4 regions of the Micromonospora sp. WMMD723 genome follow, and region 1 is predicted to be linked to each of the others. Evidence: riboswitches for the same ligand, from Rfam matches in the RefSeq annotation. Region 1 holds a riboswitch; each other region holds the start of a gene.

Region 1 (7,695 bases):
TCGCCTTCGACACCCCGTTCGGCCGGGGCGACGGCGTCCGCTCCGACGGCCGGGCGACCGAGCGGGCCGACGTGCTGGCGACCGAGCGGGTCGACGCCGGCGTGACCGCCGCACCGGCCGGTCCGGCACGGGAGCTTCCGGCCGCCACCCTGGTGACACCTGGCGGTCGGGTGCCCGCCACCGCCGGGCCCCGGGCACCCCCGGCAGGCTGAACCCGCCCCAGCGGGGGCCGCCCGCCACCACCACGACCTCGTCCCCGTACCACCCCGGGCGGACGTTGCCCGCAACGGTCCCGCCCCGGTACGGCCCCGACCCGCCACATCCGCCCGCGAGGTGTCGACCCGTGAACACCGTGCTGTCCCAGTTCCTGATCGGGGTGCCGACCGCCACCGCGATCTGGTCCCTGCTGCTCGTCCTCGCGCTGACCGGCCTCGCCGTCCTGGTCGCCCGCCCCGAGCGGGACCAGGCGACCGAGGTGACCCCCGTCGCGCCGCCGCCGGACGCCCCGCCCCCGGTCGCCGACCTGCGGCGTTACGCCGAGGAGGTGGCCGTCGCCGCCGCCGGGGCCGCCCAGACCGCCCGCCGGCACCGGACCGCCTGGCTGGCCGCCCAGGACACCCTGGAACGGGCCTGGCAGGCGTACGACGAGGCCGAGACGGCCGCCCGCCGGTTCCTCGGCGCGGGGGCGCTGCCCAGCCCGCGTACCCCCCGGACACCCGCCGAGTACGCGGGCCGGGAGCGGTGGCTGCACCAGGAGGCGGTGGCGGCGCACTGGCGGGGCGAGTTGTCGGTGGAGCGGCTGCGGGACGTCTTCGCGCACCGCGACGGCTGGGACCCGCGCCGGCACCCCGTCGAGCACGAGGTGATGCTGGCCCGGGCGGTCCGGGAGGACCGGCGTGCGGCGTACCGGGCGGCGGCCTGGCGGGAGAGCGTCGCGTGGCGGGACGCCGAGCTGGCCGCCGAGGCCGCCCGTTCCCTGGCCGCCGAGGCGTACGCGGCGACGCAGCGGGTGCGGCCGGGCCGGGTCCCGCGGCCCCGTACCGCGACGTCGGCGGCGACCCGCCTCACGCAAGCCACCCGCTGGCACCCGGCCCGGGTCGGCTGACCGCCCCGGGACCACCGCTCCCGGACCGGACGAGGTCCGGTCCGGCCTGGCCTGGCCCGGTCCGGCCTGGCCTGGCCCGGTCCGGCCTGGCCTGGCCCGGTCCGGCCTGGCCTGGCCTGGCCCGGTCCGGCCTGGCCTGGCCTGGCCCGGTCCGGCCTGGCCTGGCCTGGCCCGGTCCGGCCTGGCCTGGCCCGGTCCGGCCTGGCCTGGCCCGGTCCGGTCCGGTCCGGCCCGGGGTGATCGACACAACGACGCGCAGATGGCGGTGTCCGTGCCGCGTTGACCCCACGACCTCGGCCCCGTTGCGGATGCCGTGCCCCCGCCCCTGCGGTCCCGTTGCGGGCGGTGGTCCTGCCCGGGGCCGCGCGGACCGGGGGACCGGGGGACCGGGGAGACCGGGGGACCGGGGGTCCCGGGGACCGAATTGTTATCCAGGCCGGTGTGGGTGCGGTCACGTCCCGGCGGAACCGGACACCCCGTCACACCCGGTCACATCGACTCCGATGATCATCGGAGGTTGCGGGTCGGCTGTCCGGTCACGGCCCTGTCGAGCCCCGACGGCCATTCGTCCCCGGCCCGCACCCCCGCTGCCCGACTGCCCCGCAAATCGGCCGACCCGGCGATGTTTACGCAGGTCACGGGGCTTGGCGGGAGGGAAGGGCGGCCAGTAGTGTCGCTGCGGTCCGGTGCGGTTTCCGATCGCAGGAGGCGACGCCGCGCCGACCCGCTCAATCGTGCACGGCACGAACCGGGGACCCACACGCACCACCTGGGGTGAATCTCCGGGCCACGGCCCGGGGTAGGGCGATCTTCCCGCCCGAATCCGTCAGCTAACCCGGTCGGCGGCAGCGGAAGGAGTTTCATCCTCGTGCAGCATGACCCCACCCCTCGGTGGTTCCTCCACCTCGGTGCCGGGGTGCCGCCGGACCGTCGCGCCTGACGCGCTGACCCGGCCGTCCACCCCGCCGCCCGACCCCGGTCGGGCGACCCGCCGATCCGTCCGGCTCCCGTCGGGCGGTCCCTGCCGAACGAGCGTCCGAACACCCGATCCGCGCGTGGCGTACCCGCCGCGTGCCGGTCCGGCGTGCCCGGCCGCCTCGCCCCGTGGAGGAACACCCCGTGAAGCACCACATGAAGCGTCAGCTCCGCCGGCTGGGCGCCCAGCGCCCGTACCGGATGGTCGTCGGCTCGGCGGCGGTCCTCGTCCTGGCCGCCGGCGGCACCGCCCTGGCCGCCGGGGTCGACGACGCCCCGACCGACCAGCACGCCACCGCCGTTGCCGAGACCGCCCCCCGCCTCGACGACGTCGCCAGCCGCGCCCAGGCCCGGGTCGCCGTCCCCGCCCCGGCCGGCCCGTCGGCCACCCCCTCGACCAGCCCGTCGGCGAGCCCCACCCCGTCGCCGCGGGTCACCCGGGCCAAGGCCCGCGCCACCGCCGACCCGGACCTGACCCGCAGGGCGACCCCGAAGCCCCCGTCGTCGAAGGTCCTGCGCTACGACTACCAGGCCCAGATCACCTACTACTACTGCGGCCCGGCGGCGGTACGCAACGCGCTCAGCGCCGCCGGCATCGAGCGCGGCCAGGACGCCCTCGCCGCCCAGTTGGGCACCACCGAGATGGGCACCAACTCGGCCGAGGACACCACCCGGGTACTCAACGCCGTGGTCAAGGGGGACCCGTACCGGACCCGGATGTTCGCCGGGACCCCGAGTGACGCGCAGATCGAGCGGCTGCGGGCCGACGTGGTCGCGGCGGTCACCGACCGGCGGGCCGTGGTCGCGAACGTGGCCGGGGACGCCACCGACCTCGACGGCGGCTGGCACTCCTTCCCCGGCGGCCACTACGTCGCCGCCGTGGGCTACCGGGACAACGGCCGCACCGTGCGGATCGCCGACTCGGCCGACCCGTCGCTGCCGGCCTACTGGGTCAGCGTGACCACCCTGGCGAACTGGATCGCCACCCGGGGCTACTCCGCCTGACCGACCCACCCCACCCGCCCCGGCCGCCCCGACCACGGGTGGCCGGGGCGGTGCTCGTCATGGGGCCGATACAGCGATGTCAGCGGACTCGGATACCGCGACACCGCCCCGATAGGCGTCGGGCACCGCCGGCTCAGGCCCGGGGGGAGAGGACCGGGGCGGTCCGGGGCGTCGGCGGGGTCCAGCCCGGCTCCAACTCCCGGCGGGCGGCGTCGAGGAAACCGTCGGCGTACCCGTCGGCGGGGAAGTCGCCCAGGTAGCGGCGGCGGGTGTCCCACCGGGCCGCCGCCAGCGGGTCGGTGTCCAGCAGGCCGGTCAGCACCTCGTCGAGGTTGGCCATGTCCCGGCGCAGCACGTAACCGGAGCGGGCCAGCGGGAACCGGTCCAGGAACTCGTCGCCGTCGACGCCCAGGTCGGTCACCGCGTACGGCTTGCCCGAGTAGAGGTAGTCGGAGATGACCCCGGAGACGTCGGAGACCAGCGCGTCGGAGCGGTTGACGCAGTCGGTCAGGCTCAGCTCGCGGCTGGCCGCCGCACCCCACAGGTGCTGCCGGCCCGTACGGGTCCGGTCGGCGGCGAGCAGCTCGGTGAGCCGGGCCAGCTGCCGGGCCGAGGCCGGGTTCTGCCCGGTGTACGGGTGGGCCCGCAGGATCACCGTGGCCCCCCGGTCGAGCAGCCGGCGCAGCAGTGGCTCGGCCACCGGCAACGAGCAGTAGTTGGCGTCGGCGTGGTGGCCGGTCCAGGTGGGGGTGTAGAGCACGGTCGGGGCGGCCGACGGGCGGGCCTCCCCGCGTACCTCGATGGCTTCGACCTGGGGGCGGCCGACCACGACGAACTTCTCGGCGGGGATCTCCACGCCGGCCCGCGCGTACCGCTCGATCGCCGCCGGACCGGCCACGAAGATCTTGTCGAAGATGGCCGAGACCGGGTTGGCGCTGGGGGCCTTGTCGCTGTCGCCGTGGTGCAGTTGCACGTGGGTGAGCTGGGTGAACCGGATGCAGTGGCTGTTCTTCGCCCCGTGGTTGACGTAGAACGCCACCCGCAGGCTGGGCACCAGCGCCTCGTCCATCGCCTTGAGGGTGGGGCAGTAGACCACCGGGGCGCTCGTCGCGGCGGCGATCGTGGGCAGGAACTCCGGCTCCCGCAGCAGCACCAGGAACGGCCGGCCGAGCCGCTCCAGGTAGGGCAGCCACATGGTGACCTGGTACTCCGAGCCGGGCGGGGCGGAGAAGTAGAGCAGGAACTCCGGCTGGTGCGCGCGCAGCGCCCGGGTCACCGGGCCGCCCCCGCCGGACGGCCGGAACCGCCGCCGGGCCAGGTCCAGGCCGACCGCGCCGCAGCCGGCCGCGACCACCAGCACGACGGCCAACGCGACCACGGCGGGCAGCGCGAACGCGGCGGCCACCGCCACCACCGCGAGCAGCCCCAGCAGGATGCCGTCGAGGCGGGCGGCGACCAGCGGGGTCCACGCCCGCACCGGCAGGTTCGCCGCCCGGATCTCCAGGTTGCCGGCGTCGCGCAGCGGCCCCACCAGCAGCACCAGGCCCAGCAGCACCAGCGCGGTGAGCGCCAGCACCGGGTCGAACCCGTCGTCGAGCCGGCGGGCGTGGCCGACCAGGATGCCGGCGGCCAGCAGCACCGTCTCGGCGACGATGTCGGCGTCGGGGCGGACCCGGCGTTCGTAGCCGGCGGCGGCCAGCGCGGCCACCGCCAGGGCCAGGCCCCAGCCGGTCGCGCCGGTGAGCGCCACCACCAGGAAGGCGAGGACGGCCAGGCCGGTGGTCAGGCACCGTGCGATCAGTTTCCTGACCAGGTCACCACGCATGTCGTACGTCTCCGGGGGTCGGGTCAGCCGGCGTCGACGCCGCTGGGCAGCCGGTCCTGCTCGGCCGCGGTCGGCTGGGCGGGCACCGGGGCCGCCTCGCCGGGGGCCCGCCGGACGTCGATCACCTGGCCGGTGAGGTCGGAGATCAGCACGTCGAGCGAGGACTGGGCGACCGTCTCGGCGGCCAGCAGGGTGTGCTCCGGCTCCTCGCCGAACGCCTTGGTGCGCATCGGGGTGGCGGTGCGCTCCGGGTTGATGCAGTTGACCCGGACGCCGTACTCGGCCCACTCGTCGGACAGCGCCTGGGTCAGGTTGACCAGCGCCGCCTTCGTCGACGAGTAGAGCGCGTACTGGGCCCGGCCCCGGGTGTACGAGCTGGACGTGTAGAGCAGCAGCTGCCCCTTGGTCTGCTGCAGGTACGGCAGCGACTGCCGGGCGGCGATCACCGGCCCGACGAAGTTGACCTGGAGCACCCGGTCCATGGTCTCCTCGTCCATCTCGGCCAGCGCGCCCTTCTCCAGGATGCCGGCGGTGACCACCACGTGGTCGATCCGGCCGGTGGCCTCGAAGGCGGTCTTCAGCGCGGCCTCGACGTCGCCGGTCTGCTCGACGTGGGTGCCAGTGCTGGAGCGGCTGAACGGGAAGACCTGCGCGCCGTAGCCGCGGGCCAACTCGGCGAGGTCGTGCCCGATGCCGTAGCTGCCGCCGAAGATGACGATCGTGCGCCCGGCCAGCTCCTCGGTGTAGCTGCGGTGCGACAGCCGGGGGGCCTGGGCGGCGGCGAGCTGGAACAGCTTGTCGGCGAGGTGCACGTCGACCGGGTGGGTGACCTTGATGTTCTCGTCCGAGCCGTCGATCACCTTGATCGGGGTGCCGGGCAGGTAGCGCAGCACCACGCCGCAGTCGTCGGTGGCGGCGAAGTCCGGGTCGCCCTCGGCCCGCCGGTACGCCTCCCGGATGGTGCCCGAGCGGAACGCCTGCGGGGTCTGCCCCCGGCGCAGCCGGGACCGGACCGGGATGTCGGTGATGCACTCGTCCTCGTCGACCTGGATGATCGTGTCGGCCGACGGGATGGCCACGTCGACGGCCGAGTAGCTCCACAGCGCGTTCACGCACTCGCGGACGATCCGGGCGCTGACCAGCGGGCGGACCGCGTCGTGGAAGAGGATGTTGACGTCACCGTCGCCGACCGCGTCCAGCGCGATCCGGGTGGTGGCGTTGCGGGTCTCGCCGCCCTCGATCACCTTGCTGACCTTGCGGAAGCCGGCCTTGTCGACGATCTGCTGCGCCTCGGCGACGTGCCCGGTGGCCATCAGCACGATGATCTCGTCGATCTCCGGGGCGGCCTCGAAGACGGCCAGGGTGTGCTCGATGATCGGCTTGCCGGCGATCTTCAGCAACTGCTTCGGGATGCCCAGGCCCAGCCTGGTCCCGGTGCCTCCGGCCAGCACCACCGCCACCGTCCGGGAGGGCCGCCACGGCGCCGGGGTCTCCGGTGTGGCGTCCGGGCCAGTGGTGTGGTCCTGCGTCATTGCCGATCCTCACTCTCGGGGGATGTCTGCACGCGTCCCGGGGGTCACCCTGAACGGAAGATTGCGCCAGCGTGGCGACGGGATGAACCTTAACGCGCGGACCGCGCCGCCCCAACGGGACGACGCGGTCCGTCGGGCGTCGGATCGATGCGGCACGCGCGCCCGGAATACTACTTGCCGTTGGCGAATGCCTCGTACGCCCGGATCACCTCGTCGGTGGGCCCGTCCATCCGGATCAGCCCCGACTCCAACCAGATCGTCCGTTCGCAGGTGTCCCGCACCGAGGAGAGCTGGTGGCTGACCAGGAAGACCGTGCCGGCCCCCTCGCGCAGTTCCCGCACCCGCTGCTCGCTGCGCTTGCGGAAGCCCTTGTCGCCGGTGGCGAGCGCCTCGTCGATCAGCAGCACGTCGTGCTTCTTGGCGGCGGCGATGGAGAACCGCAGCCGGGCCGCCATGCCCGAGGAGTACGTCCGCATCGGCAGGCTGGCGAAGTCACCGCGCTGGTTGATCCCGGAGAACTCGATGATCTCCGGGGTCATCCGGGCCACGTCGTCGGGCTGCATGCCCATCGCCAGGCAGCCCAGCGTGACGTTGCGCTCACCCGAGAGGTCGTTGAGCAGGGCGGCGTTCACCCCGAGCAGGGAGGGCTGGCCCTGGGTGTAGACCGCGCCCCGGTTGACCGGGAGCAGCCCGGCGATGGTGCGCAGCAGGGTCGACTTGCCGGAGCCGTTGCTGCCGATCAGGCCGATCGCCTCACCCCGGTAGGCGGTGAACGACACCCCCTTGACCGCGTGCACCTCCTGGATGTTGGGCGCGGAGGAGCGCTTGACCAGCCGGCGTAGCGCGGCCACCGGTGTGGTCCCGCCCCCGGCGCCCTTGTGCACCCGGTAGATCACGTGCGCGTCGTCGACCACCACGGTGGGGATCCGCTCGACGATCCGGGGCAGTGTCACGGTGACGTCGTTGGACGTCTCGTACCGGTCATCCACGGCCGTACTCCTGTTCGCCGCGCCAGAAGTAGACGTACCCGGCGATGCCGCCCAGCACCGCCCAGCCGACCGCCACCAGCCAGAGTTGGGTCACCGACTCGTTGAGCAGCGGCGCCTGCTCCAGCAGGGCGTACCGGGCCAGCTCGATGTAGACCAGGATCGGGTTGAACTGGATGATCGTCGCGGCCCACTCGGGCAGCCGGTCGAACAGCTTGACGCTGTAGAGCACGCCGGAGCCGTACATCCAGGTGCGCAGGATGAACG
Region 2 (7,695 bases), 3.9 Mb from region 1:
GCACCGTCGACGGCAAGAGCGGCGTCTACCGCTCCGACAACTCCGGCGCGGCCTGGGTGCGGATCAACGACGACCAGCACCAGTACGGCAACGCGGGCGAGGCGCTGACCGGTGACCCCCGGGTCTACGGCCGGGTCTACCTGGGCACCAACGGCCGGGGCATCCTGGTCGCCGACCGGCTCGGCGGCACTCCCACCCCGACGCCGACCACCCCCGGCCCGACCACGCCGCCGCCGACCACCCCGCCCCCCACGACGCCTCCGCCGACCACCCCGCCCCCCACCACCCCGCCCCCCACGACGCCGCCGCCGACCACGCCGCCGCCGACGACTCCGCCGCCCACCGGTGGGTGCGCGGCGACGTACAAGGTGACCGGGTCGTGGCCGGGTGGCTTCCAGGGTGAGGTGACCGTGCGTAACACCGGCGTCAACGGGATCTCCGGCTGGACGGTGAACTGGACGTTCGCCAACGGTCAGACGGTCAACTCGCTCTGGGGTGGCACCTTCACCCAGACCGGGGCGAACGTCTCGGTGCGCGACGCCGGGTGGAACGGTGCGCTCGGGGGTGGCGCGAGCACCAGCATCGGCTTCACCGCCAACGTCACCGGCACCAACGCCGTTCCGGCGGTGACCTGCACCAGCCGCTGACAACTATCAACTATCCGACACTCGCCGGCTCCGCTCCCCGATCGGGGAGCGGAGCCGGCGGCACGTCCGGGCTGAGAGTGATCGACTCGGTGGTGGCGACGTTGCGGCATCAACCTGGGGTCTTTATCGCAACATTGCCCCAACGGGGGTGGATCGAAGACGGCGCAGGCCCCGGTCGACGCCGAGGAGCGTGACCGGGGCCTGCGCGTGCCGTGGAGCGGTCAGTCGTCCAGCCCGACGGGGGAGTTCGGCCGGTCCACGTCGACGAACTCGATGTCGTCGACGGCCCGGTCACCCCGGCTGCCGGCGGCCCGCGCGGCGGTGCCGGCGGCCCAGCCGATCGCCGCGCCGACCAGCGCCGCGCCGATCAGCAGGGTCCAGGGCAGGGCCGGCCGCCGGCCGGCGAGCGCGTCGAAGGCGAGCGTCGCCCGCCGACGGGCCTCGTCGGCGGTCGAGCCGACCAGGTCGCCGGCGTCGGCCAGCCCCGAGTCCCGGACCGACCGGGCGGCGTCCCGGACGCTGTCCCCGGCCGAGTCCACCGCCGAGAGCAGGTGGTGCCAGGCCTGGTCGGCGATCCGCTCGGGCTTGCTGCGGCGCTCCAGAAGGTTGCTGCCGATCATCGTGTTACCTCCTCGAATGCCGAAGTCTGCGGCCAGTTCGGATGTCGTCTCCGTGCCGCGGGACGGTCCTCGCCCCGGCCGGTCACCCGGCCGGTGTCCGAGCAGTGCCCCGCCCGCCCGGGTCGCAAACCCGGTACGCCCCGGTGACCCTCGCCGCTCAGCGCACCGAGACCACGGAGGTGGCGCGGGCGAAATCGTCCCCGTCGTCGTCATCGTCGTCGTCCCCGCCGCCGAAGCCGCAGGCCAGGACGAGAGCGAGTAGCGCGCCGACCCCGGCCAGGCCGAGCAGTCTCCTGAGCATCGATCCGTCTCCTCGATCGTGGTGACCCATCTCTCGCCCACGGTAGGCACCCGGCACAACCTGCACCGGGGGAGCCGGCGGGCCGCGAAGGGGAGCCGGCGGGGCTCGCCCGGCGTACCGCATCCGGGTGTCGGTGGACCGGGGCGGCTACTCTGGGACGGTTGGAACGGCCGAGCTGTGCCGTTCGTCTGAGGTGAACAGGACCAGCAACGGTGCGGAGAGGGACGGTCCGGTCCGTCCGGATCCGCGAATTGCTCATCCCGAGGGGTGGCGACCGAGGCCATCGGAGGAATACTCTCGGTCGCGGCCCGCGTACTGATGAGGCGCCCGGGGACGGGCGAGTGGAGGTGCTCGCGTGAGCCTGTCGATCGTGAAGTCGGTCCTGCCGGCCGGTGTCATCGAAATCGCCCCCCGTGGTGAGATCGACGTCGACACCGCCTACGAGGTACGTGAGGCGATCGCCGAGGTGCTGGCCAAGGGCCGGCCCGCGCGGATCGAGCTGAACATGCGACTCGTCACCTTCATCGACTCCGTCGGGATCAGCGCCATGGTCGCCGGCTTCCAGACCGCCGAGGTCAGCGGCGTCAAACTGATCGTCACCGAGCCGAGCCGGTTCGTGCACCGACAGCTCTGGGTCACCGGCCTGCTCGGGCTCTTCGGCGCCCCGGAGCCGTACTTCGCCGGTGCCGCCACCCCGGAGGTCCTGCCCGGCGCCTGACCGGGCCACCTGTCGGTGTCGACGCCACTGACCAGGGACGTTGCCAGTCCGTCTCCGGTACGGCACGATCGTGCGACCGACGACGGTCAGGAGGCCCGGTGGTCCGGCGGGAGAGCTTCAGCTACACGGTGCAGGCGCACTGCTCACCGGCCGACGCGATGGCGCTGCTGAGCGACCTGTCCCGGCAGGAGGAGTTGCATCCCCTGATCGTCCGGGTGCGCCGGCTGCCCGCCCGGCCGGGTGCCCTGGCCAGCTACGCGATCACCGACCGGCTGGAGCTGGGCCCGCTGCGGTTCCCCGTCACCTACCAGGCCGACGTGCTGCTGGCCGGCGACGACGAGATCGTGACGGTGGCCCGCCAGCAGCCCGGCACCACCGTGCGTAACCACACGCGGTTGCGGATGGAGGGTGACCTGCTGCGGATCGACGTGGAGATCACCCTCGCCGCGCCGGCCCCGCTGTTCGGCTACGCCTTCCGGCAGGCCCGCGCCGCCCACCTGGGGTTGGCCAGCCGACTCGGCGCGGTCCTGGACGGCCGGGCCGGCGACCCGCCACCCGCCGGCTGACCACCGCCGGCACCTGGGCCGCCCGGCCCGGTCGGCACCCGACCCGCCTGTTGCGGCCGGGCCGTGGTCCGGTGGTCCGCCCGCGTCGGACGGACCACCGGGTCGGCTCAGATCATCGACAGGTGTACGTGGTTGGTGTGGTCGCTGGACGGGTCCCCGTTGCCCCCGCTGTACGCCTTCCACCCGCTGCTCGGCAGCCAGATCCGCTTGAACCAGATCACGTAGAGCACACCGAGCCGGTCGGCGTTGCGGATGAAGTACGCGGCGAGGTTGTTGCCGTACGTCCGGTCGCCGCCACTGGCCACCCCGCCGAAGCCGCCCTTCTGGGCGGCGAAGTCGCACGCCCGGCCCTTGGGGTGCTCGCCGGAGCCGCTGGGTCGGTAGCAGGAGACGTACCTGGTGAAACCGGCGGCCTTGGCCTGGTTGAGGGCGTTGAGCGTGCGCGGGGTGATACAGCCGTTGGCCGGCGTCGGGTCGTTGACGCTGCACGACTCGGACGGCCAGGAGCCGTCGGAGTTGCGGGGCGCCCCCTTGGCGTTGCTGGTGGACGTGCCGTCGGAGCTGCCGGAGTCGCGGGAGGTGGAGGTCGGCTTGTCGGCGGCGGCCACCGCCAACGCCCGCTCGGCCTGCTCCCTGCGCTTGCCCATGGTGGCGACCTGCTTGCGCTGTTCGGTGATCTCCCGGGTGACCGCCGCCCGGGTCCGGGTGGCCTGGTCCCGGGTCTCGATCATCGTGCGCAGTTCCTGGTCCTCCCGGGTGGCGACCGTCTCCAGCGCCGCCGCGCGGTCCAGGAAACCGCTCGGGGTGTTGCTGTTGAGCAGGGCGGACATCGGCCCGAGCCGGCCGGTGCGGTAGGCCGCTCCGGCGATCTCGCCGACCTTGGCGGTCTGCGTGACCAGTTGCCCCTCGATGGTCTTGAGCTGCGCGTCGAGTTCCTGCTGGCGCTTGGTGGAGCGCTCCAGGGCGGCCTTGGCCTCCAGCCAGCCCTTGCTGGCCGCGTCGAGCTGGTCGCGCAGCGCCGGGGTGCCGCCCTCGTCGTCGTCGCCGGGGGCGGCGAGCCGGGTGGTGGGCGCGGCGGCGGCCGGGGTGAACGGCGCGGCCGACACGCCCAGGGCCAGGGCCGTGACGACTGCGGCCAGCAGCCGTGTGGTGGTGCGTACGTGCATGCGGATGTCCTTCCGTCAGCCGCCGACCGGGTTAGCTGACGGGTTCGGGACGGAAGATCCCTACCGCTTGCGCGGATGCACCCCAGGAACGTGGTTCCCCGGTTCGCCCGGGCGGGCGATTAGGCGGCGGCCTCTGCCTGGCGGAGACCGGGGCCGAGCCTACCGGTACGCGTGTGACGCCTGCCTACCTCGTGACTGAGGGTACGAGAGTGAATACTCTCAAATGGTTCAAACGACGCAAATTTCCGTGATCTCTGTGCGGGAGTACCCGGCGGGGCTGACTGTCCGGCCCAGGGTGGGGTCACCAGTGGGCGGGGCCGCACGCGCCGGGGCTCGCTCCGGGCTCGACCTGGAGGGTGGCGTGCTCGATGTGGAAATCCTCCCGCAGGGCGCCCCGGGCGGCCGCCAGCACCGTGCCGACCTCGGCGTCACCGGCCAGGGTGAGGTGGGCCGAGGCGACGTCCATGCCGGAGGTGAGCGTCCAGACGTGCAGGTCGTGCACCTCGGCGACCCCGGGCACGGCGGTCAGCCGGTCGTGCACGGCGGTCACCGGCAGGTGCTCCGGAGCGGCCTGGACCAGGATGCGCACCGCCGCCCGGCCGAGCCGCCAGGTGCGGGGCAGGATGAACACGCCGATCGCCACGGCGACCAGCGGGTCGGCCCACCACCAGCCGGTGCCGGCGATCAGCAGCGCCGCCACGATCACTCCGACCGAGCCGAGCAGGTCACCGAGCACCTCCAGGTACGCCCCGCGCAGGTTGATGCTCTCCTTGGCACCCTCCCGCAGCAGGCCGAACGCGACGATGTTGGCGAGCAGGCCGAGCACCGCCACCACCAGCATCGGGCCGGCCAGCACCTCGGGTGGCTCGCCGAACCGACGGACCGCCTCGATCAGCACGTAGACCGCCACCCCGCTGAGCAGGACGGCGTTGGCCAGGGCGGCGAGCACCTCCAGCCGGTAGAGGCCGAAGGTGCGCTGCGGGTCCCGGGCGGCCCGCCGGGTGGCGGTGATCGCGGCCAGCGCCATCCCGATGCCGAGCACGTCGGTGAACATGTGCCCCGCGTCGGAGAGCAGGGCCAGCGAACCGGTGCCGAAGGCGGCCACCGCCTCGACCACCATGAGCACGGCGAGCAGCCCGAACGCCGCCCAGAGCCGGCCCCGGTGCCGGTGCGCGGCGTTGCTCACCGTCGCGCTGTGGTCATGACCTGCGCCCACGTCCACACCTTCCGTCGCCGTCGGGACCACCGTCGCCGTCGGGACCACCGTCGCCGTCGGGACCACCGTCGCCGTCGCGGACCCGCTCCAATCTATGCTCACATCGCTATGTGTGCAAGTGACGGTCGGACGTCCGGCCAGGTGGGCCGGGGTGCCGGTCGGTCAGCCGGTCGGTTCGACGGTGGTGAGGCGCTGGGTCGCCCGGGACAACGCCACGTAGAGCGTCCGTACCCCGGAGCCCGGATCGGCCCGGATCTCGCCGGGGCAGACCAGTACCACCCCGTCGTACTCCATGCCCTTGGCCTGGAGGCTGGTCACCACCTGCAGGCGCGCCCCGCCCCGGTCGCCCAACCAGCCGGCGACCTCGTCCCGGCGGGGCACCGGGGTGATCACGCCGACCGTCCCCGCCACCTCGGCCAGCAACGCGTCCACCGCGTCGGCCGTCGTCCGGGCCAGCTCCGCCGCCGGCACGTGCAGCGCCACCGGGTCCACCCCGGTGGAGCGCACCGCGCTCGGCAACTCCAGGTCCGGATAGAGCCGGCGGATCTCCGCCGCCGCCACCGCGAAGATCTCCGCCGAGTTGCGGTAGTTGGTGGACAGCGTGAACCGGTGCCGCCGCCGTCGGCCCAGCGCCTGGTCCCGGGCCCGGTCCAGCTCCGCCTGGTCACCCGTCCAGGCGGTCTGCGCCGGATCACCCACCACCGTCCAGGAGGCGAGCCGACCGCGCCGGCCGATCATCCGCCACTGCATCGGCGAGACGTCCTGCGACTCGTCGACCACCACGTGCGCGTAGTCCCGGTAGTCCTCGGGCCGCTCCCGGGCCGCCGCCCGCGCGGCACGCTGCCGCTCCCCGAAGGTGCTCAGCTCCCGGACGCCGCCGGCGAGCTGGAACGGGTCCCGCCGGGCCTTCTTCGGGCGGACCGGCTGACCCAGCAGCGCGTCCAGCTCGTCGAGGAGGGCGATGTCGGCCACCGTCAGCCCCTCGGTGTCCAGCGACCGGTACGCCTGCACCAGCAACCCGACCTCCGCCCGGGACAGGACGCCGGCCGCGTACCGGCGCAGCCGCTCCGGCCGGGCCAACCAGCCCAGCACGTGCCGGGGATGCAGCCGGGGCCACCACGCCTTGAGGAACTCCCGGAACTCCGGCCGCTCGATGATCTCGTCCTCGAAGGCGGGCTGCTCGGGCAGGCCGGCGACGGCCGACCGCCGGGCCTGTGCGTACAACGCGGCGAGCACCCCGTCGAAGCCGACCCGGCGGACCTCGTTGCGGCGGGCCCCCCGGTGCAGCGCCCGGTCCCGGATGCCGTCCAGCTCGCGCCGCTCCAGGCGCAGCAACGCACCCCGGTAGAGCAGCCGCAACTCCTGCGGGCCGTCCGGCACCGCGTCCCGGGCCGCCCGCTCCAGCACCCGACGCATCCGCAGCGAACCCTTCACCGCCGCCACCTCGGGCCCGTCCGTGCGGGTCGCCGACAGGCCGGGGAACAGCGAACCCAGCGAGTGCAGGGTGGCGGTCTCCTCGCCCAGCGACGGCAGCACCGAGGCGATGTACTCCACGAAGACCGCCGACGGGCCGACCACCAGGATGCCGCCGCCGGCGTACCGGCTGCGGTCGGCGTAGAGCAGGTACGCCGCCCGGTGCAGGGCCACCGCCGTCTTCCCGGTGCCCGGCCCGCCGGAGACGATGGTGACCCCCGAACCGGGGGAGCGGATCGCCTCGTCCTGCTCCCGCTGGATGGTGGCGATGATGTCCCGCATCCCCCGGCCGGTCGCCCGGGACAGGGTCGCCAGCAGCGCCCCGTCACCCACCACCGGCATGTCCGGCGGGGCGGCCTCCGGGTCGAGCAGGTCGTCCTCGATCCGGGTGACCTTCTCGTCCGACGAGCTGATCGTGCGCCGCCGCACCACCCCCAGCGGCTCCGCCGGGGTGGCCCGGTAGAAGGCGGCGGCGGCCGGGGCCCGCCAGTCGACCACCAGCGTCTCGGCGTCCTCGCCCCGCACGCCGAGCCGGCCGACGTGCAGCACCTGACGGTCGCGCAGGTCGAGCCGGCCGAAGACCAGCCCCTCGTGTTCGGCGTCGAGCAGGTGCCGGCGCTGGGCGGCGTGGAAGACCATCGCGTCGCGCTCCACCAGCGCGCCGAAGGTACCGACCCCGGCCAGCCGGTAGCCGTCCCGCTCGGCGCGGGCGGCCGAGCGGCGCAGTTCGGCGAGCCGGGCGTACACCCGGTCGAGATGCCGTTGCTCGGCGGCGATCTCCTGCTCCAGGGTGGTCTGGTCGGTCAACGTACCGGCTCCTGTGCGACGGCGACGCCGGACGCGGGTGCACGCCAGGCGGAATGAGGGTACGGGCAGCCGCCCACCCACCGGCGGGCCGATACCCGTACCGCGACCTCCACCACCACCGCGCGGCCCGCCCGGGGCGCGGCGGCGCGGGGCGACGGCGGATCGGCTCAGCGCGTCGTCC
Region 3 (7,695 bases), 2.1 Mb from region 1:
ACGCCCAGGGCCAGCCGCCCGCCCGGCCGGCAGCCCTCCGGCGGGTCGCCCGCCGCCTGCTCACCCTGGTCGCGGCCGTCGCCGTCGGTGCCGGGATGCTCGCCGTGCCGGCCCACGCCGCGCCGTCGCCCGAGGAGATCGAGGCGGCCCTCGACAAGCAGTGGGAACAGCTCGAACCGACCATCGAGGACTACAACAAGGTCCGGGCCCAGCTCAAGGTCAACCGCAAGAAGTCGGCCGACCTCCAGAAGAAGATCGAGCCGCTGGCCCTGCAGAGTGAACTCGCCCTGGGTCGGGTCGGTGACCTCGCCTCCCGCTACTACAAGTCCGGCCCCTCGCAGGAGCTGAGCGCGCTGCTCACCACCACCAGGCCGGGCACCCTCGCCGCGCAGCTGACCATCCTGGACCGGCTCGCCGCCGAGCAGCGCCGGGAGGTCGAGGCCGTGCTCGTGGTCCGCCGCAAGTACGACGCCGAGAAGCAGAAGCTCGACACCCTGATCGCCGCCGAGGTGAAGCAGGAGAAGGAACTCGCGGCCAAGAAGACGCAGATCAACGCCGAGATCAAGCGGCTGCAGGCGGCGATGCCGAAGACCACGGTGAAGGTGAACGGCTGCCCCACGATCAACGGTGTGGTCAGCTCCGCCGCCCGGACCGCGATCGCGACCGCCTGCGCGCAGGTCGGTGACCCGTACGTCTGGGGTGCTACCGGGCCGAACTCGTTCGACTGCTCCGGGCTCACCCAGTTCGCGTACAAGGCGGCAGGCATCTCGCTGACCCACTTCACCGGTGCGCAGTGGAACGAGGGCAAGGCCATCCCGCGCTCCGAGGCCCGCCCCGGCGACCTGGTGTTCTTCTTCAGCGACCTGCACCACGTCGGGCTCTACCTGGGTAACGACATGATGGTGCACGCACCCCGGACCGGTAAGCCGGTCCAGGTGACCAGCATCAACTACATGCCGGTGGCCGGCTTCCGCCGTCCCTGACCAGCGCATACGTCAACCCCCGGCCCGACGGGCCGGGGGTTGCGTGCTTTCCGGTCACGGAGTGTGCCGGCACGGCGGGTTGCGGATCGATAACGAGCGTCTCTACTCTGGTCAATCGTCGGTCGGCACCAGGTCCGCCCCACCCGGGGCGGCGTCGGCCGGCACCGCCGAGTCGCCTCCGGGCGAGCCGGGGACCCAGGTACGCCGGGGTGAATCCGCGACCACCGCGGTAGGGCGCTCCCTTCCCGCCCGAACCCGTCAGCTAACCCGGTAGGCGGTCGAGGAAGAAGGAGCCCGGAGCCCGGTGGCACACCATGCCCCGCGGCCACCGTCGCACCGGACGACCCAGGTCGCCCGGAACACGACGGTGCCGCGCCCACGCTGGTCCCGCTTCACCACCACCCTCGCCACCCTGGCCGCTGCCGCGGTCGTGTTGACAGGTGGCCCCACGGCGGCGCACGCCGACCCCTCGGTCGCCGAGATCGAGCGACAGATCGACCAGGACTGGAACAAGCTCGAACCGCTCATCGAACAGCACAACGCCACCCGCATCGACCTCGCCGCCAAGCGCCGGCAGGCCGACGCGCTCGGCAAGCGGATCGCCCCCCTGCAACGCCGCGTCGACCAGGCGATGAACCAGGTCAGCGGCCTCGCCGTGCAGGCGTACAAGGGCGAGAACGTGTCCACCGTCAACGCCCTGCTGGGCAGCCGCAGCCCGAGCCAGGTGGTCGAACAGTTGGGGCTGCTGGACCGGTTCGCCAGTCGCCAGCAGCGCGAGGTGCGGGAGGTCGCCCAGCTCCGCGACGAACTCGCCGCCACCAAGGCGCCGTTGGACGAGATGGTCGCCCAGCTCACCCGTACCGAAGCACAGCTCGCGGCCCGCAAGAAGCAGATCAACACCGAGATCGACAGGTTGCAGAAGCTGCGGCTGACGGTCTACGGCAACGGCGGCGGTGGCAAGCTGCGCCCGGCCCCGTGCCCCGCCGGCTACCCCGGTGGCCCGGCCGGTACGGCGGTCAAGTTCGCCTGCGCCCAGATCGGCAAGCTGTACGTGTGGGGCGCGGCCGGCCCGAACAACTACGACTGTTCCGGGCTGACCATGGCCGCCTGGGCGAAGGCCGGGGTGTCGTTGCCGCACAACGCCCGGCAGCAGCGCCAGGTCACCGACCGGGTGAGCCGGGCCGACCTGCGCCCCGGCGACCTGGTCTTCTACTACTCCGACCTGCACCACGTCGGGATGTACGTCGGGGGCGGCTGGGTCGTGCACGCCTCCCAGGCCGGCAAACCGATCACGATGAAGCGGGTCGACGACGGGCCGGTCAACAGCTACGGCCGACCCGGCTGAGCCACCGCGTCCGGGCCCCGGTCCCGGGGCCCGGACGCGGCACGCCGCGTCAGCCGATGGGCCAGGTACGCCAGTTCTGCCAGGAACGGCTGGGGGTCGGTCCCCGCTGGCCCTGGTAGCGCGATCCGTACACCGCGGAGCCGTACGGGTGCTCGGCCGGCGAGGAGAGCCGGAAGATGCAGAGCTGGCCGATCTTCATGCCCGGCCAGAGGGTGATCGGCAGATTGGCCACGTTCGACAGCTCCAGCGTGACGTGGCCGGAGAAACCCGGGTCGATGAAACCGGCGGTCGAGTGGGTGAGCAGCCCCAGCCGGCCGAGGCTCGACTTGCCCTCCAGCCGGCCGGCGAGCTGGTCGCCGAGCGAGATGACCTCAAGCGTGGAGGCGAGCACGAACTCGCCCGGGTGCAGCACGAACGGCTCGCCCGCCGGCACCTCCACCATCGACGTCAGGTCGTCCTGCTGCACCGCCGGGTCGATGTGGGTGTAGAGGTGGTTGTTGAACACCCGGAACAGCTTGTCGAGGCGCACGTCGATGCTGGAGGGCTGCACCAGACTCGGTTCGAACGGCTCCAGCGCCAGCGCGCCCGCCTTGATCTCGGAGACGAGGTCCCGGTCGGAGAGCAGCATCGGGACACCTTATCCAGCGGGCCGGCCGGACCTGCCCACCGGGCCGCCCCACCGGCCGGCGTCGTCGCTGCGCGGAGGCGCACGTCGGGCCGTTCGACCTGCGTGTCGGGCTGATTCTCGAACGTATGTTCGATAGGATGACCGCATGGCATCCTGGTCCGCATTCGCCGCCGACGAGCCCCGCCTCGCCGACGGGATCCGCCTTCTTCTCCAGCAGTACGGGTCGGGTTTCGGCTACCTGGCCACCGTCCGCGCCGACGGCGGTCCCCGGGTGCACCCGGTCTGCCCGCTGGTCACCGACGGCGGGTTGTTCTGCTTCGTCGTCGACTCGCCCAAGCGGCGTGACCTCGAACGCGACGGCCGCTACGCGCTCCACTCGTTCCCACCGGAGGAGAGCGACGACGAGGCGTACGTCGCCGGTCGTGCCGAGCCGGTGACCGACCCGGCCCGGGTGGCACTGGTGGCCGAGATCGGTCGGGCCGCGCCGCAGGTCGACTGGCGGCTCTTCGAGTTCAGCGTCGACGTCGCCATGCTCACCCGGCGCGAGCACGGCGGCCCGTTCGGCGGCGACGCGGGGCGTCCCGCCGTGCAGGTCTGGCTCGACCCGGTCCCCGGTCGGCACGGTGTCGCCGGCCTGCCCGACCAGCGACCGTCCCGGCGTGGCCGGCACGGGTTCGACACCCGCCGCACCGCCGCCTGACCCCGGAAACGACGGTGCCGGCCCCGTCCCGAAGGGACGGAGCCGGCACCTGACGCTGTGTCGTGCCAGCCGGGTCAGGCCGACGCGCGGTATGCGCTCCAGGCGTTCACCATGCGGCTCGCCTGCCCAGCGGTGAACTGGTACATGCACGAGTCGTAGGTGTAGTCCATGAAGTTGGTGATCGGGTCCTTGCCGGTCGCGGTGCAGGTGTCCCGACCGGTCGGGCACTGGTAGGCCGGCTCACGCTCGGCCGGGGTGTCCGAGACGCCGTCGCCCGAGCCCGAGCAGCCACCCTGGAAGGTGTGGTAGAGGTTCAGCCAGTGGCCGACCTCGTGGGTGCCGGTGTCGCCCAGGTTGTAGTTGGTGGCGGTGCCGTTCGGCAGCGACTCGCCGAGCACCACGACGCCGTCCATCACGTCCAGGGTGCGCTTGGGGAACGTCGCCCAGCCGAGCAGGTCGTCGCTCAGCTCACCCAGGTACATGTTGAGGGTGTTCTTGCCGCCGGTGCGCAGCGAGGTCTTCATCGCCCGCTCGGCGGAGGAGCCCTGCACGATCGGGTACCACGAGGCGTTGGTGACCCGGTTGATCTTCTGAAGCTGGAAGGTGAAACCCGTGGCGGCCCCACCGGTCGCACCGCTGTACGCCTGGTTGAGCACGCTGATCTGCGAGTTGATCATCGAGTCGGGGATGTTGCCCCCGGCCCGGGTGCTGTCCCGCTGGATGACGTGCACGACGACCGGGACGCTGATCGCGGCCAGCGCCACCGTCGTGCCCTCGGTCGAGCCGCTGCGGTGGCTGGACTTCGACCGCAGCTTCGCGTTGCGCAGGGCGGCGGCGAACTCCGCCTCCCGATCCTGGACCTGCTTGGTGGTCAGCTCGTTCGGGTCGTGCCGCTTGTGGGCGGCCTTGCTGCCGCCACGGACGCGGGCGTCGGAGTGGACGTCCGCGTGGGCGTCGGCCGGCTCCGCACAGGACGTGTTGTCGGGGGCTGCGGAGTACGCGGAAGCCGCAGGTACGACGCCCACCGCAGCGGTGCTCAGCAGCAGCGCGAAGGTCGTCGACGCGACACCGGCGGCACGCCGGGTCAGCAGGTTGGGACGCAGTCCCATGGGCCCACCTCTTTCTGGCGGCGCGACAGGGGGTATGTCGCACCGAGGTCGTGAACGTGGGGGTGACGTTACAACTGATCGACACGTTTGAGAACGTCCCCAAGCTGCTTGTGTGAAACATCTGACCGTTTCTTTTGTACCCTGCGTGCACTGATCGTCACGATTGGCTGTCGACGACGCGCGGGGGTGCCCGGGTGCGCGGGCGTGGTCACCTCAGGTACAGTGGTGCCGCTTGCGGGTGTAGTTCAATGGCAGAACATCAGCTTCCCAAGCTGACAGTGCGGGTTCGATTCCCGTCACCCGCTCCACGCACGGAAGCCCTGGTCAGGACAGATGTTCCGCCAGGGCTTCCGTTGTTCTAGTCCTTGATGCGGTACGAGCCCTCGGAGTCGAGCCGGCGTCTTGCGTGTTGGTCGGCGACTCGCTCTCGGACATCGAGGCAGCCCGTGCCGCCGGGGTGGCCGCTAGCGGCTACGCCAACCGAGCGTGGAAGATCAACTTGTTCGCGGCGGCAGACGTCGTCATCACGTCAATGGGAGACATCGCCGAGGTGCTGTCCCCGGTCTCCCCCGAGTGCAACTGAGCTGCAGGAACGGTGAGGGACATCAGGGGGAGCGAGCGTCATCTCGGGGGACGAACAGGACGCGACCGGAGCATGCGTGCCGGGAACTCGTAGAGCGCCTCGATTAAGTGGCGTACGAGCTGACCCGACAGTTCAGCCTGCTCCTGCGATAGGGATGGCCACTCCTCCTGATGAGTCCCTGCATCGCCAATTATCTTGATGGTGTCGGCATGCTCACCAAGCGCTACCAGGAGAGGGTTGATCTCATACAGCCGCTTTAGTTTGCCGCTCAGCGTGCGTTCCGCCTTCACTACCTCCCCGCCCTTGTCGTCAGCCAGCACTGCGAGCGCAGACCTGAAGCGACCGGCGGCCGCATTCGGAGCCCGCACGGCCAGGCAACGAATTCCTTCCCCGTACGCATCGCGCGCCTTATCCGGTACACCTGCGGTGGGATCGATTCGTTCGGCGGCGTTGGGAGTCGGCCACCAGAAGACCGGCCCCTCGCTCTTGAAGTTAGGTCGGGCGTCGTGCCTGCTCCACAAGCCTTTTTCGACCACGATCGTTCCTTGATCGCAGACGCCACACGTGGAGACATGCGTACGCGTCGTCTCGTCGACCACGAGGAGACTTGAGTGTGTGAAGGCCGCTGCCGCCGTTCCACATCGCGGACAGTTCGCTCGGGACTGGCCGCGACGCGGCGGTCCGTCGTACGTGCTCATCTCGACCGATCATCCTTGATCATGAAGTAGCGGCTCCCTCGGGAGAGGGGCCTCGGCGAGCGTAGCCCTAGAGTCCGATGCGACGCTCGGTCATTAGCGGGCCATTAGGCAGGGGCATGGGGTGTCACTCCAGCGGATACACACGTGCGTGTCCTTTAGACCTGATGACGTGAACGATTCGCACTGGTGGCCGCAGCGGTGTCGACGTCAGCACAGCACGCCGTTCGTCGCCTGCCATCCGCCGGGCCACCTGTCACGCCCCATCCACCGCGCCTGATTCGTTGACGACATCAGCTCGAAAGGACGCGCCAGGACCACCCGACCCGCGCTCCCGGGCCGACCTGGATGACGGCCACGGCGGGAACCTCGACACTTCCCCGTCGAGGATCATGTGGGGTGCCATCGACCCTGCTCCGAGGAGGTCGCCGTGCCGGCGAGGCTGACCCGGGACGAGGCCGTCGCCCTCGTCGAGCGGATCATGCGGCTCGACTATGCCGACGACGGCGAGCTGAACGACTGGCTGGACAGAGTCGCACGCGACCTCGTCTGCCCGGACGTCGCCGATCTGATCTTCACGACCACCCCGGAGCTGACGGCCACCGAGGTGGTCGACCGTGCGCTGGCCTACCGGCCGATCGCGATGCAGGCCACCCCGTGGCCGGAGACCGAGGAGCAGACCCGACCTGACTGACCCGCGTGGGCGCGGACACCCGGCGCGGGAAGGGCGGGGGCGGGGCGGGACGTACGCTGGCGATCATGCGGATTGGCATCGTGATCCTTCCCGACCAGCGCTGGCCGGAGGCGCGTCGGCGCTGGCAGCAGGTGGACGAGTGGGGCTTCGACCACGCCTGGACGTACGACCACCTGGGTTGGCGGGACCTGGTCGACGGTCCCTGGTTCGACTCGATGTCGACGCTCACCGCCGCCGCCACGGTCACCGAACGGGTCCGGCTGGGCACCCTGGTCGCCTCGCCCAACTTCCGGCATCCGGCGGCGTTCGCCCGGCAGGTCACCACCCTCGACGACATCTGCGGCGGGCGGCTGCTGCTGGGCCTCGGCGCGGGTGGCATCGGGTTCGACTCGGCGGTGCTGGGCGGGGAGACGCTGCCGCCCCGGCCACGGGTGGACCGGTTCGGCGAGTTCACCGAGCTGCTGGACCTGATCCTGCGGGAGGACGGCACCACCTGGCGGGGCGACTGGTTCAGTGCGGTGGACGCCCGCAACAACCCGGGCTGCGTGCAGCAGCCCCGGGTGCCGTTCGTGATGGCCGCCAACGGGCCCCGGTCGATGCGGCTGGCCGTCCGGTTCGGTCAGGGCTGGGTCACCACCGGCACCGGTGAGGAGGAGCTGACGGCCTGGTGGGACGGGGTGGCGACGCTCTGCGCCCGGATGGACCGTACCCTCGACGAGGTTGGCCGCGACCCGGCGGGCCTGCCCCGCTACCTCTCCCTGGACTCGGCGCCGGTCTTCTCACTGCGCAGCGCCGACTTCTTCGCCGAGCAGGTGGCGCGGGCGGCGGCGCTCGGCTTCACCGACGTGATCACCCACTGGCCCCGGGCCAGCAGTTGGTATGCGGGCGACGAGGCGGTGCTGGCCGACGTCGCCACCCGGCTGCTGCCGGAGCTGCGGACGGCCTGACCGGGTGCCGC
Region 4 (7,695 bases), 1.6 Mb from region 1:
AGCTCCTCGTGGGCGACCGCGGCCCGCAGTCGGGGGAACAGCTCCGACTCCTCCTCTCGTACGTGGTGCCTGATGGTCTTCGCCAGGTGGCTGATCAGCGGCTCGAAGCGGGCGTCGGACGGGTCCAACGGCTCCAGTTCCTTCAGCGTCCGCTCGGCGGCGGCGTGTTCGGCGATCTCGTGTTCGGCGAGCTGGTCGCCGTCGGGCAGGGCCCGGCGGGCGGTCGGGTAGACGTACATCTCCTCGGCGACCGCGTGCCGGACCAGTTCGGCGATCAGCACGTCGGCCAGCCGGCGGCGGTGCTCGGCGGTGCCCTGCGGGTTCTCCAGCTCCACGAAGATCGCCTCGATCTCGTGGTGGTCGGCGGTCAGGACGTCCACCACGTCCTGAGCCGTGGTGGCCTGTGGGTCGCTCATCTCGGTGCCCCTTACCGGTTGCGGACGGATCGGCTCCTGGCGGGGCCTGTACCCATCGCCGGCCCTCCGAACCCATCACCGTCGATGAGCCACCACCTGTCGGCCCCGCCCGCTGGCGACGGTCAGCGACCCGTCCGTCGCGCCGGTCGGTCCGTCGCGCCGGGTCGGTCCTGTTCGGACGTCAGCGGCGGGAGGGAGCCGAGCAGCCGGGTCACGCCGATCTCGATGACCACCCGCTCCGGGTTCGGGCGCGGCGGGCGGTAGCGCTCGGCGTACCGGCGTTCGGCCTCGGCCACCGCTGCGGCGTCGGTCCGCAGCACCGCCCGGCCCTCGACGGTCAGCCACCAGCGGCCGTCGAGGTGGCACGCCGCCACGGGGACCCCCGCCGCACCGGCGGCGGCGACGTACCGGGCCTTCGCCGAACCGGCGGACGTGATCACCCGGGCCAGCCCGGCCGCCGGATCGTAGGTCAGCCCGACCGGTACGACGTGCGGCGTGCCGTCGGGCCGCAGGGTGGTCAGCGTGGCCAGGTGCCGCTCACGGCAGAACGTGAGGACCCGCTCGTCGTACGGGTCCAACCGATGCCTGCCGGCCATGTCCGTCCCCCGTCCCAGGGCCGGCGTGGCCCCGGCTCGGCCCCGATCATGACACGATCTGGCGGGACTGGCCCGGGCCGGGCGGGACACCCGTGCGGCCGGGTTGACCGGGCAGGCTGCGGCCGGCGGCCCGGCGGCGGTGGGCCAGCCGGGTCAGGTAGATCAACGCCCCGGCCAGCACGCCCATGTCGTCCAGGTAGATCGGGTCGGGCAGCAGGTCGACCGGGCAGATCGTGTAGATCAGCGCACCGTAGAACGCCACCTTGCCGCTCACCCCGAGGGTGCCGAGCAGCCGTCGGGTGCGCACCACCCGCACCGCCAGCAGGACCGCGCCGACCAGTGTCGCCAGCGCCAGGATCGCGCCGACGACGACGAGCGCCCACATCTCCCGGGACATGCCCGCAACGCTAGTCCAGCGCCGCCCACCGCGCCGCTGTCCGGTAGGCGACGCGCCGCCGTCACCGGCTGTGCGCGTCCGGCGTCACCGGCTGTGCACCCCCGGCGTCGGCGGCGTCGCCGTCGTGAAGCGGGCCAGGTCGTGGAGGTGGGTCAGTAGGCGGGGACGGCGGCCCGGCCGCGCGCCACGACCGGGTTCTCCCGGGTGGTGTCCGCCGCCGAGCGGGGGGCCTCCGGCATCGGCAGCACCGACTCGGCCCGCTCCGGGCGGCGCTCCCGCGCGGCGAACGCCTCGTCGCGCAGGCTGCGGGCCGCCGCGCCGGCCAGGTCGGCGGCCCGCCAGGCCGCCTGCTCCCGGGCGACCGCTGCCCGGTGCCGGGCCGCCAGGTGGTCCCGGGTCGCGCGGCGCAGCACGAGTTCCTGCTCCACCGGGTGCCGGCGCGGGTCCCAGCCGGCCCGGTGGGCGAGGGCGTCGGCGAGCTGCGCGTCCGACAGCTCACCGCGCCGGTGCGCCGCCTCGGCGGCCCGGTGCAGCCAGCGTTCCCGGTCGGCGTACTCGGCGGGGGTCTGACCGGTGTGCGGCAGGGGCATGACCGCGGCGGCGGCGAGCCGGCGCAGGTGCGCCTCGGCCGCCTCCAGGGCGGTCCAGGCCGACTCGACCTCGTCCTGGGTGGCGAGCCACTCGGCCCGCAACCGGCTCGCCGTGGTGCCGGCCCGGTCGGCCGCCACGGCGACCTCCTCGGCGTACCGGGTGTGCTCCCGGTCCTGCTCGGCCCGTTCCGGGTCGTCGGGCAGGGCGGCGTCGCGGAACCGGCCGGCCACCGCCAGCCGGAGCCGGCCGGGCCGGACCACCAGGGCCGCGACGGCGACGGCGGCGAGGGCGAGCAGGATCAGCCAGATCGCGGCGGCGGCGGGGACATCGGGCAGGACGGCGGAGAAGACGGTCTGCATCACCAACACCTCACGGTGGACAACGATGTGGACGGACGGGGGCCCGGCAGCGGGCGGGGGAGCTGTGCGGCGCGTCCTGCGACGGGCGGACCGGTTCGGTCGACCGGATCTGCCGGACCGGACCTGTCCGGATCGCGGTCGGGCCGGCCGGACATCCCGGGGCTGCGGTCGGCAGGGGCCCGGTCGTGGCCGGGACGGGCGGCGCAGGTGCCGCGCGGCTCAGCTCCGGGGCGGGCCGCGTCGACCGGTGGCGTCCCGGACCGGGTCCGGCGTCGCCCCGGCGGCCGGCGCGACGGGCCGGGTGGCGGCCTCGGCGGCGGGCGTCGGCGACTGGGGGCGCAGCGACCCGTCGGCGGGCCGTTCGTCACCGGGCCGGGCGTCGGCCCGGTCGTCGGTCGGTCGGGCGTCGGCGGGCAGCGTCGCCACCCGCGAGGTCACCACGGACGGTCGGGCGGCGACGGCGGCCGGGCCGCCGGTGACGGCGAGGAACCCGCCGAGGCCGGCGGCGAGCACCAGCGCGGTGACCGCCAGCCGGGTCAGGTCGCGCAGCCTCGACACCCAGACCGGCGGGGTGGGGGCTACGCGGATCACCCGTCCAACCTATCCCCGACCGGCCGTCCGCGCAGCGGCGGTGACCCGACCGGAGGAGTGAGTCGGGCCACGGTGTGCCGTGTGGACGGACTGTTCCCACCAGGGATACGGCCGTTGGCCTGCGTCCGGATGCATTGACAGGAATGAGAATGCCTACAGTTTCCGGCCGGTGGGTCCGGGCAATTCCGCGGTCGGCGTGACGTCCGTCGCGCCGGACCGACAGACCGGAGGAGACACCATGGGAGTACGCCGTCAGGCCGTCGCGGCTGTCGCGGTCGCCGCCGCGGCGGTGCTGGCCACCGCCGCACCCGCGCAGGCCGCGCCGACCGCCGTCGACACCGGACCGCTCACCCCGGTGGCCGACGTCGACGTCGAGCGCTACGCGGGTGACTGGTACCAGATCGCCGCCATCCCGGCGATCTTCGAGATCCAGTGCTACAAGAACGTGACGGCGCGGTACGACGTCCAGCCCGACGGCACCATCGGGGTCCGCAACGCCTGCCGCACCATCGTGGGCACCACCAGCGCGGTCACCGGGCGGGCCCGCAGTGAGAACCCGCCGGCCGACTCGGCGTTGACCGTGTCCTTCCTCAAGCTCGGCGGTAGGTGGATCTACCTGGGTGGGCCGAACTACGTGGTGATCGGGCTCGATTCCGGCTACCGGTGGGCGGTCGTCGGCGACCCGGACCGCAGCACCGGCTTCGTCCTCTCCCGGGAGCCGGCGCTGACCGGGGCGCAGACGGCGGCGGCGAAGGCGGTGCTCACCGCCAACGGCTACGACCTGTGCGACTTCCGCACCACCCGGCAGGACGGTGGCGGCGGAGCGGGCAGCTTCTGCTGACCCTCCACCCGCGACGGCCCGTCCCCGCCGGGGCGGGCCGTCGGCGTCCGGGCCCGGCGGCTCAGGACCCGGCGTCGGCCGGGTCGGGGCTGAACAGGGCGAGCAGGGCGCCGACCTGGCGGTCGGCCTCGGCGGGGTGCCGGAAGTGGCCGCTCGGGTTGAGCGTGTACTCGTTGCGCCGGCCGACCCGGGTACGCCGCAGGTAGCCGCCGGCCTCCAGGTCGGCGACGATCGCCTGGGCGGCCCGTTCGGTCACCCCGACCTCGTCGGCGACGTCGCGGAGGCGGGCGGTGGGGTTCCGGGCGATGGCGAGCAGCACATGGCCGTGGTTGGTGAGGAACGTCCAGTTCCGGGTGCTCCCCGTGCCGCCTGTCGCCATGCCGGTCATGGTATGGCCCGTACCTGGGAGACCCGTCGTCGGCCGCCCCGACGGGCCGCGCCGGTCGGCCGGGTCGAGCCTGCGGGGTCGCCCGCCGGTCCGGTGCGCGCCCCGGCTCCGACACGCCGTCGACACCGCGCCGACCGACGCCTGAAACGTGTATCACGAAATCTTGACGTACCTTTAGCTGCGTGTGACCGTGGGGACACGGCCGTCGTCGCCGCCGGCCGGCGTGACCAGGTGCGATTCCGGACCGAGGTGAGGCAATGGCCCCGATCACTCCGACCCAGGCGTTGGCCGAGTTGCAGGCCGGCAACCGGCGGTTCGTCGCCGGTGTGCCCCGTCATCCCAACCAGGACGCCGGGCACCGCGCCGCCGTCGCCGACGGTCAGCATCCCTTCGCCGTCATCGTCGGCTGCTCCGACTCCCGGCTCGCCGCCGAGATCATCTTCGACCGGGGTCTCGGTGACCTCTTCGTGGTCCGGACCGCCGGGCACACCGCCGGGCCCGAGGTGCTCGGCAGCGTCGAGTACGCGGTCACGGTGCTCGGCACCCCGCTGGTGGTGGTCCTCGGGCACGACTCCTGCGGTGCGGTGCAGGCGGCCCGGGACACGGCCCGCACCGGCACCCAGCCCCCGGGGCACCTCTACTCGGTGGTCGCCGCCGTCGGGCCGAGCCTGCGTCGCGCGGCCCAGCAGGGGGTGCACGACATCGACGGGATCGTCGACATCCACATCGCGCAGACCGTCGAGGTGCTGCTCGGCAACTCGCCGGTGATCGCCGCCGAGGTGGTCGCCGGTCGGTGCGCGGTGGTCGGCATGTCCTACCGCCTCGCCGCCGGCGAGGTCCACCAGGTCGCCCCGGCCCCCGAGCCCGCCGCCGTGCTGTCCGAGCCCGCCGCCGCGGTGCCCGCACCGGCCGTGCCGGCCGGTGCCGCGTCGGCACCCGTCGCCTCCTGACCCGCACCGGTCACGACGAAGGCCGCCCGGCTCAGCCGGGCGGCCTTCGTCGTGCGTGGCCCGAACAACTCATCGGGGCCGGTGGCGCGGCGTCCAGGGACCCGGACACCGCACCATCGCCGCCGTGGTGTCGAACACGGTCGCTACAGCAGTGACACGTGGACGTGGTCGGTGTGGTCGGACGGTCCCGAGTACGAACTCCAGCCGTTGGCCGGGAACCAGATCTGCCGGTTCCAGATCACGTAGTAGATGCCCAGCCGGTCCGAGTTGCGGATCAGGAACGCGGCGAGGTTGTTGCCGTACATCCGGGTGTCGTTGTTGTGCCACGGGCTGAACCCGCTCTTCTGCAACGACCAGTCGCACGCCCTGCCCTTGGGGTGCTCCCACGGCCCACCGGGGCGGTAGCAGCCGACGAACCGGTTGAACCCGGCCCGCTTGACCTCCTTGTACATGTGCAGCGTGCGCGGGGTGATGCAGCCGGACGTGGTCGGGTCGTTCTCGCTGCACGACTCGCCACGCCAATCGCCGTCGGCGGTCTGGCCGGGGGCGACGCGGGCCACCGGGGACGTCGCGTCGACCAGGCCGCCGGTGAAGCCCCGGCCGCCGACCAGGGCCAGCGCCTTGTCGGCCTCGGTCTTCTTCTTGGCCATCAGGTTGGTCTGCTTCTGCTGCTCCCGGACCTCGGCGTCGACGGCGAGCTTGGCCTGCTCGGCCCGGGTCTTGACCTTGTTGACCTCGGCCAGCTTGCCGGCGTTGACCATGTTCAGCTCGTCCAGGGCGGCGGCCCGGCGGACGAAGGCGTCAGGCGCGTCGCTCTCCAGCAGCGCGGCGACCGCGCCGACCCGACCGGTCCGGTACGACTGGGCGGCGATCTCGGTGACCTGCGGGGCCAGCGCCGCCAGCTCCTGCTCCGCCTTCTCCACCTCGATGGCGTATTCGAGCTGGCGCTTCTTGGACTTCTCCAGCCGGGTCTTCGCCGCCGAATACTCCCGGTTGGTGGCCTCGATGACGTCGGTGAGGAGCTTCGGCTCGTCGTCCTCCTCGTGCCCCGAGGGGGTGGGCGCGTTGGGCGCGGCCGTCGCGGGGGCGGCGGCCGGTCCGGCGACGATCGCCAGGGCGGCGAGTACGGCCACTGCCGGCGTCAACCAGCGGCGTAGGGGTGCCGTCACAGTTTTCCCTTCCGTCGACCGCCGACCGGGTTAGCTGACGGGTTCGGGACGGAAGTGGCCCCTACCGCTGGCGCGGATTCACCCCAGGTGCTCGGTTCCCCGGCTCGCCGTACGGCGATTGGGCGGTGGCACCGCTGGCGCCGGTGGGCGCCTTCGGCGGTGACCGGCAGCGAGGTTACCCGAGAGTCGTACCGGGGATCTACGCCCGCAACCCGACCAAATGAGTATTTTCCCGATAGCGAGGGGTAATCAGTGACGCGACCGACAGCCGCGACCTCGCCTCCGGTCACGCAGCGCAGTGTCACCATGCGGTGTCCGTGCTCCTTTCCGGGTCCGGCCACCGTGCGGGGGCCGGGGTGGACGGTGCACCGTGCCGGGGCGCGCTCAACGCCTCCAACGCCTCGGCACGGTCGGGGGTGGGACGTGGGGTGGGTGGCGGCCCGGCCGTACCGGCGTCGGCCGGTCCCCGCCCGGCGGTCACGACCAGCGCGGCCAACCCGGTGGTCAGCGGCACCGCCGCCACCAGGCCGAGGGTCGCCACCGCGCTACGGACGATCTCCTGGGCCAGGAACTCGCTGGTGAGGATCTGGCTCACCGGGCGGCTGTCGGCGGTGAGCAGGAGCAGCAACGGCAGCGACGCGCCCGCGTACGCCAGCACGATCGTGTTGACCGTGGACGCGATGTGCGCCCGGCCGACCCGGGTCGCCGCCCGGTAGAGCTGCAACCTCGACAGCCCCGGGTTGGCGTGCGCCAGCTCGGTGACGGTGGCTGCCTGGGTGACCGTGACGTCGTCCAGGACACCGAGCGAACCGATGATGATCCCGGCCAGCAGCAGGCCGTGCAGGTCCACGTCACGCTGGTACATCGACAGCGTGGTGGCCTCCTCGCTGCCGTACCCGGTCAGGTGGGTGGCGGCGGTGGCCAGCGTGCCCAGCACGCCGGTCAGCACCAGGCTGCCCAACGTGCCCAGCACCGCCACCGAGGTCTGCGCGGTGATCCCGTGGGTCAGGTACAGCACCACGAACATGATCAACGCGGCGCCGGTGACCGCGATCGGCAGCGGCGCGCCCCCGGCGGAGATGCCCGGCACCACGAAGGTCAACAGGATGGCGAAGCTGGCCCCGAGACCGGCCAGGGCGGCCAGCCCGCGTAGCCGGCCGAATGCCACGATCGCCGCCGCGAACAGGGCGACCAGCCAGAGCAGCGGCATGCCCCGCTGGTGCTCGGCGATGTGGTAGCTGCTCGCCGACGGATCGCTCGGGTCGGCCAGCGCGACGAGCACCACCTCGTCGCCGACCGCCACCGTCGGCGCTCCCGGCCCCGACGGCACCGGCGTCTGCACCTCACGGCCCGCGTCCGGCCCCTGCTCGACGGCGACGGTCACCGTCCCGCACGGC

Evidence for each region. A riboswitch is a leader RNA that binds a small molecule or an ion and turns the genes downstream of it on or off. The one in region 1 is predicted to bind cyclic di-AMP.
Region 2: it holds a riboswitch for cyclic di-AMP, as region 1 does, so the genes downstream of both, ACN261_RS01455 (coiled-coil domain-containing protein) here and ACN261_RS18705 (C39 family peptidase) in region 1, are expected to answer to the same signal.
Region 3: it holds a riboswitch for cyclic di-AMP, as region 1 does, so the genes downstream of both, ACN261_RS09630 (NlpC/P60 family protein) here and ACN261_RS18705 (C39 family peptidase) in region 1, are expected to answer to the same signal.
Region 4: it holds a riboswitch for cyclic di-AMP, as region 1 does, so the genes downstream of both, ACN261_RS11815 (coiled-coil domain-containing protein) here and ACN261_RS18705 (C39 family peptidase) in region 1, are expected to answer to the same signal.

What each region holds. Positions count from the first base shown of each region.
Region 1 covers NZ_JBMKNR010000001.1:4,235,480-4,243,174, forward strand. The annotation lists gene ACN261_RS18695 (hypothetical protein) at 1-212, shown strand, start outside; gene ACN261_RS18700 (hypothetical protein) at 344-1,105, shown strand; cyclic di-AMP (ydaO/yuaA leader) riboswitch at 1,821-1,965, shown strand; gene ACN261_RS18705 (C39 family peptidase) at 2,237-3,085, shown strand; gene ACN261_RS18710 (CDP-glycerol glycerophosphotransferase family protein) at 3,219-4,910, opposite strand; gene ACN261_RS18715 (D-ribitol-5-phosphate cytidylyltransferase) at 4,934-6,442, opposite strand; gene ACN261_RS18720 (ABC transporter ATP-binding protein) at 6,613-7,431, opposite strand; gene ACN261_RS18725 (ABC transporter permease) at 7,424-7,695, opposite strand, start outside.
Region 2 covers NZ_JBMKNR010000001.1:314,893-322,587, reverse strand. The annotation lists gene ACN261_RS01480 (cellulose binding domain-containing protein) at 1-647, shown strand, start outside; gene ACN261_RS01475 (hypothetical protein) at 869-1,267, opposite strand; gene ACN261_RS01470 (hypothetical protein) at 1,425-1,568, opposite strand; gene ACN261_RS01465 (STAS domain-containing protein) at 1,924-2,286, shown strand; gene ACN261_RS01460 (SRPBCC family protein) at 2,385-2,852, shown strand; gene ACN261_RS01455 (coiled-coil domain-containing protein) at 2,960-4,018, opposite strand; cyclic di-AMP (ydaO/yuaA leader) riboswitch at 4,023-4,154, opposite strand; gene ACN261_RS01450 (cation diffusion facilitator family transporter) at 4,320-5,234, opposite strand; gene ACN261_RS01445 (HelD family protein) at 5,397-7,514, opposite strand; gene ACN261_RS01440 (alpha/beta fold hydrolase) at 7,682-7,695, opposite strand, start outside.
Region 3 covers NZ_JBMKNR010000001.1:2,131,529-2,139,223, forward strand. The annotation lists gene ACN261_RS09625 (NlpC/P60 family protein) at 1-983, shown strand, start outside; cyclic di-AMP (ydaO/yuaA leader) riboswitch at 1,139-1,275, shown strand; gene ACN261_RS09630 (NlpC/P60 family protein) at 1,288-2,328, shown strand; gene dcd (dCTP deaminase) at 2,378-2,956, opposite strand; gene ACN261_RS09640 (pyridoxamine 5'-phosphate oxidase family protein) at 3,102-3,656, shown strand; gene ACN261_RS09645 (M43 family zinc metalloprotease) at 3,731-4,765, opposite strand; tRNA gene ACN261_RS09650 (tRNA-Gly) at 5,000-5,073, shown strand; partial or broken gene ACN261_RS09655 (HAD hydrolase-like protein) at 5,127-5,348, shown strand; gene ACN261_RS09660 (DUF4145 domain-containing protein) at 5,387-5,947, opposite strand; gene ACN261_RS09665 (e9imm peptide) at 6,474-6,737, shown strand; gene ACN261_RS09670 (LLM class flavin-dependent oxidoreductase) at 6,803-7,684, shown strand.
Region 4 covers NZ_JBMKNR010000001.1:2,587,005-2,594,699, forward strand. The annotation lists gene ACN261_RS11775 (hemerythrin domain-containing protein) at 1-416, opposite strand, end outside; gene ACN261_RS11780 (TIGR03618 family F420-dependent PPOX class oxidoreductase) at 539-1,012, opposite strand; gene ACN261_RS11785 (DUF1232 domain-containing protein) at 1,059-1,409, opposite strand; gene ACN261_RS11790 (hypothetical protein) at 1,562-2,359, opposite strand; gene ACN261_RS11795 (hypothetical protein) at 2,579-2,950, opposite strand; gene ACN261_RS11800 (lipocalin family protein) at 3,189-3,791, shown strand; gene ACN261_RS11805 (helix-turn-helix transcriptional regulator) at 3,853-4,179, opposite strand; gene ACN261_RS11810 (carbonic anhydrase) at 4,437-5,129, shown strand; gene ACN261_RS11815 (coiled-coil domain-containing protein) at 5,273-6,298, opposite strand; cyclic di-AMP (ydaO/yuaA leader) riboswitch at 6,302-6,433, opposite strand; gene ACN261_RS11820 (YibE/F family protein) at 6,600-7,695, opposite strand, start outside.